2 regions of the Geobacillus sp. YHL genome follow, and region 1 is predicted to be linked to the other one. Evidence: predicted binding sites of a transcription regulator. Region 1 holds the regulator's gene; the other holds the start of a gene.
What was found. Region 1 encodes Rex, which represses fermentation and respiration genes when NADH is low (regulators of the CRP and FNR family bind a similar motif). Its sites were predicted from a motif close to TTGTGAAATATTTCACAA; they were not measured.

Region 1 (3,724 bases):
GCGCTCACGGCGCAAAGCATCGCCGCCAACATCGAATGGCGGTTGCTCGGCATCAAACCAGGGTCGGAAAATACAAGGCAAATCATCGATATCATCCGCCTGACGCCGCTGTTGGTCGTCGTCACCTCCGTCATCGGCCCGATTTTGGAAGAGATCATCTTCCGCAAAATCATTTTCGGCTCGCTTTATGAAAAATACAACTTTTGGCTTGCTGCGCTTGTCAGTTCGCTCTTGTTTGCCCTTGTCCATATGGAGCCGGAACATTTGCTTCTGTACACATCCATGGGGATGGTATTCGCGTTTTTATACGCGAAAACCGGACGCATTTTCGTGCCGATTTTCGCCCATGTCGCCATGAATACGTTCGTCGTCGCCATGCAGACGCTGTTGGCCGACGAGATTGAGAAAATGATGCGCCAGTCCGAGCTGCCGCTCGCCGTTTGGAGGGTTTGGCTATGATGCGAAACCCTCGGCTGTTTTCGCTTCTGTATTTCGTCTTAGGCTCAATGTTTACGTATTTGGCCATCGAAAGTGCTCATGAAACGGTTTGGAACGTCTCCACCATCGCTTTAGCGGCGCTCGCTGCCTTTGATTTCGGCACCGCCCTTCGCCTTCTTTTCGCCTCAAAACGCTGACCCCCTTCCCGTGATTCGCACGGGAAGGGACCAGAACATCAATCTCATGACGGCGATCATATTGTGAAAATGGAAACAAAAAAACAAGAGGCCGGCCTCAAAACCCTGTTTTGCGGCTTTTGAGACAGCCCCTTCGTTTGGCCCGGCCTTGCTCGCTTTCCTCTCAATGTTTTTCGTCCCGCCTCACTCATTGCCTTCCTCCTCGGCTGCTCGCTGCGCTTTCCGATAGCCGATGCGCGCCACCCAAATGCTTCCTTCATACAAAATGGTGAGCGGAATCATGACGATCACTTGCGACAGCACATCCGGCGGCGTAATGACCGCCGCTAAAATAAGCAGCGCCAAATACGCATACTTGCGGATGCGAACAAGAAGCTGCGGCGTAATAAGCCCTAAGCGGGTGAAAAACAACACGACGATCGGCAGCTGAAACACGATGCCAAACGGCAGCACGAGCTGAAGCAAAAACTGAAAATATTCATTAATGCCGATCATTTGTTGAACCCCTAGTTGGTCAGCCAGCTGGCTCATAAATCGAACGACAAACGGAAACAAGACGAAATAAGCGAAGCTGACGCCTGCTAAAAAAAGAACGATCGACGCCGGGATATAGCTTAACGTCACTTTCCGCTCTTTTTCATACAGACCGGGGCTTACAAACGCCCAAATTTGATACAACAGCACCGGAGCCGACAGCACAGCTGCGATGACAAAGGCAAACTGAAAATACACTTTAATCGGATCGGTGAGGCGGAAGGCGTTCATGGTCAAATGCTTCGCCTCGGCCGTTCGCTGCAAATACAAAATGACATCATCGACAAAAAAGAAACTAACGACAAGCGCCGCAGCAAAAAAGATGAGCACGATGATGAGCCGTTTTCGCAGTTCACCCAGATGCTCATACACCGACATTTCTTTGTCATTCATTGTTTCTCCATCCTGCCTTGTCATCGGTCGGTTTTCGTTTCTTCGTCATCAGCGAGCCCTTTTGTGGCGTCTTTAAACTCGCGAAGCGACTGGCCGAACGACCGCCCTAATTCCGGCAGCTTTTTCGTGCCAAACAGCAACAAAATCACAGCAACGAGCAACAAATATTTCATGTGTTGTTCTCTCCTTTTTACGATGGCGATGGATAGTTTTTCAAAAAATAGACGAGCGACTGCAGCTCAATGGCTAAATCGATATGATGGACGCGAATATGGTTCGGCACGTTCAACCGCGCCGGAGTAAAGTTTAAAATGCCTTTAATTCCTTGCGCGACAAGGCGGTCGGTCAGCGCTTGAGCCGCGGCGGCCGGCACGGTTAAAATGGCGACCGGGATGTTTTCGTGAAGCCGCTCCTCCAACTCATCGAGATGATAGACCGGCACCCCGCCGACTGTCGTTCCTACTTTCCGCTCATCGACATCAAACGCCATCACGATTTTCGTATTGTTGTTTTTCGAAAAATTATAGTTTAAAAAGGCGGTGCCTAAATTGCCGACGCCAAACAAGGCGACTTCGGTCACCTCATCCTCTTCAAGCGTCCGGCGGAAAAACGACAACAAATAATTGACATTATACCCGTATCCCTTTTTACCAAGCGCGCCAAAATAGGAGAAATCACGGCGGATCGTCGCCGGATCGACTTTCACCGCCTCGCTCAACTCGGCAGAGGAGACGCGTTGCTTGCCGGAAGCGTGCAAGTTTTTCAAAAACCGATAGTAAAGCGGCAGCCGTTTGGCGGTTGCCTGCGGAATTTTCGGTTGTTCGTTGCTCATGATCTCATCCCCTAGCTAATCGGTTTTCCGTCGGTAATGGCCAGACTTCCCGCCCGTTTTTTCGACCAAATACGTCGGACCGATGACCATTCCTTTATCAAGCGCCTTGCACATATCGTACACTGTCAACGCACAGACCGAAGCGGCCGTCAGCGCTTCCATTTCCACTCCTGTGCTCCCTTTCGTTTTCACCGTTGCCGTGATGACGAGCTTATGCGCTTCTCCATCGTTTTCCCAAGCAAAAGCAATGTCCACACCCTTTAACATAAGCGGGTGACACATTGGAATAAGGTCAGCTGTCTTCTTCGCCGCCATCACCCCCGCCACTTGAGCGACGGCGAGCACATCCCCTTTCTCGATCGCATTGCTCGTCATTTTTTCGTAAATTTCCCGGCTGACAGTCACGCTCGTTTGCGCCACAGCCACTCGCACAGTATCTTCTTTGTGCGTAATATCAACCATTTTCGCGCGCCCTTGTTCATTGAAATGAGTGAACGATGACAATACAATCTCCTCCATTTATACACTATACACGATTTTTCATCATTCGTCTTTGACCGTTTTCGCGACTTGCGTTAAACTATTCGCGAGGTGACGGACATGATCATTTTGCAAGTGCACGGGCTCACGAAATATTTCGGTGCTGACCTTATTTTATCGAATATAAAACTAGAAATACAGTCCCGCGACCGAATCGCCCTTGTCGGCCGCAACGGAGCGGGAAAATCGACATTGTTGAAAATCATCGCCGGTGAACTCTCTTTCGACAGCGGCAAAATCATCAAACCAAACCATATCAAAATCGGCTATTTGGCGCAAAACAGCGGGCTCGACTCGCCGCGTTCCATTTGGGACGAAATGCTCGAGGTATTCACCCCGCTTCTAGGACTCGAAAAACAGCTTGCCGAACTCAGCATGCAACTCGGCGACCCGGACGTACTCGCCGATCCCGCTCGCTATGAAAAAACGCTGAAAATGTATGACGAGCTGCAAGAACAATACAAAGAACAAGGCGGCTACCAATACGAAGCCGACATCCGCTCCGTTTTGTACGGGCTGCAGTTTTCCTCATATGATTATAAAACTACGCCGGTCTCGTCGTTAAGCGGCGGACAGCGGACGCGGCTTGCCCTTGGGAAATTGCTGTTGTCCAAGCCGGATTTATTGATTTTGGACGAGCCGACGAACCATTTGGATCTTGAGACGCTTGCCTGGCTGGAGCAGTACTTGCAAGCCTATCCCGGTGCCGTCCTGGTTGTTTCCCACGACCGCTACTTTTTAGACAAAATCGTCACCGACGTATACGAACTGTCGAATGCCACGCTCAAAC
Region 2 (3,724 bases), on a different contig from region 1:
ATTTCCAAACTTGCCGGCACGCAATAGTTATGCTTTTGCACGACCGGCACAAGCGGCAGCACCACCGACCGTTTCCTTTGCCGCCCAAGCGCTCGGGCGTACGGCGTTTTTTCAAGCTGCGGCTCCGCTTTCACAAGCGATTCAAGCTTCTCCCATTCGTCAAGCTGGTAATACAGTTCGGCGCGCAAATGGGCGAAATAACGGCGATGCATATGAAGCGGATTCAGGCGGTCAAGTTCATCCATCGCCGCGAGCGCCTCACGGTAGGCGCGCACATCGCGCAAGCGGCGCACGCGCTCAGCGTAAAACGCCAGCACTTGCGGAAAGCGCCGCCCTCCTTCCTCCAAAACGGCAAGCGCCTCGTGGTGGCGGCCGTCAAGAGCGTACAAATCCGAAAGCAGCAAATAGCACATGTCGCCGCGCTCCGGGTCGTCCAACCCAGCCCGGATCGCTTGTTCCGCTCGCTTCCGGTCGCCGGTTTCGATATAAAAATAGCCCCACTTGTCATGCATCGGCACCGTCTCATAGCGGGCAACCACATCCATCCATTCCCGCGCCTCATCGATCCGCTGCATATCCAATAAAGCGCGCACCAACGCAAACGCCGCCCGGGCGATCGCTTCCCTCGGCTCCTCCACCCGGCCTTCGAGCGCTTCTGTAAGACGCGGGGTGAGCGCCTCTTCCACATCGAGCGGCCGGCGGTTCTCGAGCCACTCATCGCACACCCAAGCGAGCGTCTGCAGCGTGTTGAACTTCCGATGGGCGTACCGAGCGACAAGCCCGCTATGCCGGTACATGAGCGCGTAATCGAACAGGCGGATGAGCGTCCGAAACGGTTCGATCTCGTCCCACGAAGCCATGAGCGGCCGCCACTCGAATAATCCTACGTTTTCCAAATACGGTTTTACTTTGTTTAGAGCCTCTATTATTCTCTTTTCTTGAATAAGCAACGAAATTTGTTCCATCATCATGCAACTGAAAGCTCCTTTATCATTTTCACTATCATTAGTTTAGAACAAGTCGTCGAAAACAGCCACCTATTTTTTTAGAAAAATAACGACAACAAAAATTGCCCTGCCCTGTTTTGACAGGACAAGGCTCAGAACAGACGCGCTCAATCCGCATGCTTAGCGAAAAATTCCAGCGATCGTTCGATAATCGTCGTTTGGTCGTAATCAAGCGTCGCAACATGATAGCTGTTTTTCAGCCGAACGATCTCTTTGTCTGACGAGTGGACGCCGCGAAAAATGATGTCCGCGTTCTTAGGCGGCACGACATGGTCTTCGTTCGAGACGAAAATTAAAATCGGGCATGTCACACGTTCCAGTTCGCCTTTCACTTGCTCCATCAGCCTAGCCAGCTGAAGAAGCGAAGCGGTCGGCGTTTTCTCGTATGCCAGCTCTTTCACATCTGGATTTTTCAAGTCCGAACCGATCGAATCCAGATACCTCGGCAGCTCGCCGCCACCCGCTAGACCAGCGCGAATGGCCGGGATGTCAATCGCCGCATTGATCAGGACGATGCCGCGGATGGACGGGTAACGTTCCGCCATATAAAGCGTCAGCGTCCCACCCATGGACAGACCGGTGACAAAAATGGTTTGGCATCGTTTTTTCAGCCATTCATATCCTTCTTCGACCGAGGCGATCCAGTCGTGGAACGTCGTCCGCTCCATGTCTTCATAATGCGTTCCGTGCCCTTTTAAGCGCGGCAGGCAGACCGTGTAGCCGGCTTTCGCATACGCCTCAGCGAGCGGGCGCATGCTGTGGGGCGTGCCCGTGAATCCGTGCACGAGCAGCACCCCGACCGGCCCGTTTTCGGCGTAAAACGGCTCGGCGCCCGGAAGCACCGGATATTGTTCGCTCATCTTCTTCTCCCCCTTATCTAGTCAAACCCGTTCCTCTCACCATATTCGCCGCCGCACCTCTTTTTTCCTTTTTTGATCGGGCGCCGTTACCACATCGACAACCATGACCGCCACCATTCGTGAAACAAGCCGTTGACGCCAAAATAGACGAATGCGATCCAAGCGATGCCAACCAATGCTTTTTCCATCCCCTTTCCCGTCCGATAGAGCGGCACTTTCCAACGCTTGGACGAAAACGGCCAAAACAGCGGCACTCCCTGGACGGAAAAAAAGTCTTCCACAATGTGAAACAAGTAGCCGAGCACGAGCCCCGCGGCAAACGGCGACGCCGAATCTCGCCAGACGAGGGCGGCAAGCACCCCCCAGACGATGAGCGAATGCGTCATGCCGCGATGGCCGAACGCTTCTTTCACTTTGCCGGCGACGCCGAACGAACGGCGGCCGACGTATGACGACGGCTCGTCAATATCAGGAAGAAGGCTGCCGATGACAAGCCCCGCCGTATAGGCGGCGGTAAACGGCAGCTTTGTATGCGCGGCCGCCGCCGCGCCGAGGCATAATGTGGCAATGACATGGCTGGAGTATCGCAACGAAATCCCCTCAAACTTTTATCGTTTTCCCCATTATACCACAGAAAAGAATATTTGTTCGTTTCTTTGACGAATTTGTGACAATGCCGCGAAGTGTGACAAAGTTAACATCGTGTTATTGGCATCATGGTTATTGTTAAAAGTACAGAACGCGTAAAGGAGTTGAACAAAATGAAACGAAAACGATCCCCGCTTGCCAACCGTTTCAAATATATTCGGCCGATTGAGCGCCAAGCCGACGGCCACAGTGAAACAACTTACGGCGACCGCGCCTGGGAAGACGCCTACCGCCGCCGCTGGCAGCACGACAAAGTCGTCCGCTCGACTCACGGCGTCAACTGCACAGGATCGTGCAGCTGGAACATTTATGTCAAAAACGGCATCGTCACGTGGGAAGGGCAGCAGCTTGACTACCCGTCAACCGGGCCGGATATGCCGGATTTTGAACCGCGCGGCTGTCCGCGCGGCGCGAGCTTCTCATGGTACATGTACAGCCCGTTGCGCGTCAAATACCCGTACGTGCGCGGCGTTTTGCTTGACATGTGGCGCGAGGCGCTCGCGGCTCATCCGAACAATCCGCTTGAAGCGTGGAAAAGCATCGTCGAAGACCGCGAAAAAGCAAAACGCTACAAACAGGCGCGCGGAAAAGGCGGGTTTGTCCGCGTCAGCTGGGACGAAGCGTTGACGCTTGTCGCCGCTTCCTTATTGTATACGGTTGTGAAATACGGACCGGACCGCAACATCGGCTTCTCGCCGATTCCGGCGATGTCGATGGTCAGCCATGCCGCCGGATCGCGCTTCATGCAGCTGATGGGCGGGCCGATGTTAAGCTTTTACGACTGGTACGCCGACTTGCCGCCAGCCTCGCCGCAAATTTGGGGCGACCAAACGGACGTGCCGGAGTCAAGCGACTGGTACAACGCCGGCTACATCATCACCTGGGGCTCGAACGTCCCGCTCACCCGGACTCCGGACGCTCACTTTTTAGCCGAAGTGCGCTACCGCGGCACGAAAGTCGTCTCCGTCAGCCCGGATTACGCCGAGTCGACAAAATTCGCCGACGATTGGCTGTCGGTGAAACAAGGAATGGACGGCGCCTTGGCGATGGCGATGGGACATGTTATTTTAAACGAATATTATGTCAAACGGACCGTCCCGTATTTTGAACAATATGCGAAAACGTATACCGATTTTCCATTTGTCGTCACTTTAAAACAAGAGGGAGACACATGGACGGCCGGCCGCTTCTTGTTGGCGAAAGACCTTG

Region 2: the regulator Rex is predicted to act here: its motif matches at 2,551-2,568, upstream of JCR24_RS03810 (nitrate reductase subunit alpha).

What each region holds. Positions count from the first base shown of each region.
Region 1 is NZ_JAEIGB010000032.1:4,678-8,401, reverse strand. Features, by position in the region: gene JCR24_RS16715 (CPBP family intramembrane glutamic endopeptidase) at 1-459, shown strand, start outside; gene JCR24_RS16710 (YdiK family protein) at 456-635, shown strand; gene tatC (twin-arginine translocase subunit TatC) at 819-1,562, opposite strand; gene tatA (twin-arginine translocase TatA/TatE family subunit) at 1,583-1,735, opposite strand; gene JCR24_RS16695 (redox-sensing transcriptional repressor Rex) at 1,753-2,394, opposite strand; gene moaC (cyclic pyranopterin monophosphate synthase MoaC) at 2,410-2,898, opposite strand; gene JCR24_RS16685 (ABC-F family ATP-binding cassette domain-containing protein) at 2,995-3,724, shown strand, end outside.
Region 2 is NZ_JAEIGB010000002.1:255,080-258,803, forward strand. Features, by position in the region: gene JCR24_RS03795 (bacteriocin-processing peptidase family protein) at 1-971, opposite strand, end outside; gene JCR24_RS03800 (alpha/beta hydrolase) at 1,115-1,867, opposite strand; gene JCR24_RS03805 (metal-dependent hydrolase) at 1,954-2,457, opposite strand; gene JCR24_RS03810 (nitrate reductase subunit alpha) at 2,629-3,724, shown strand, end outside.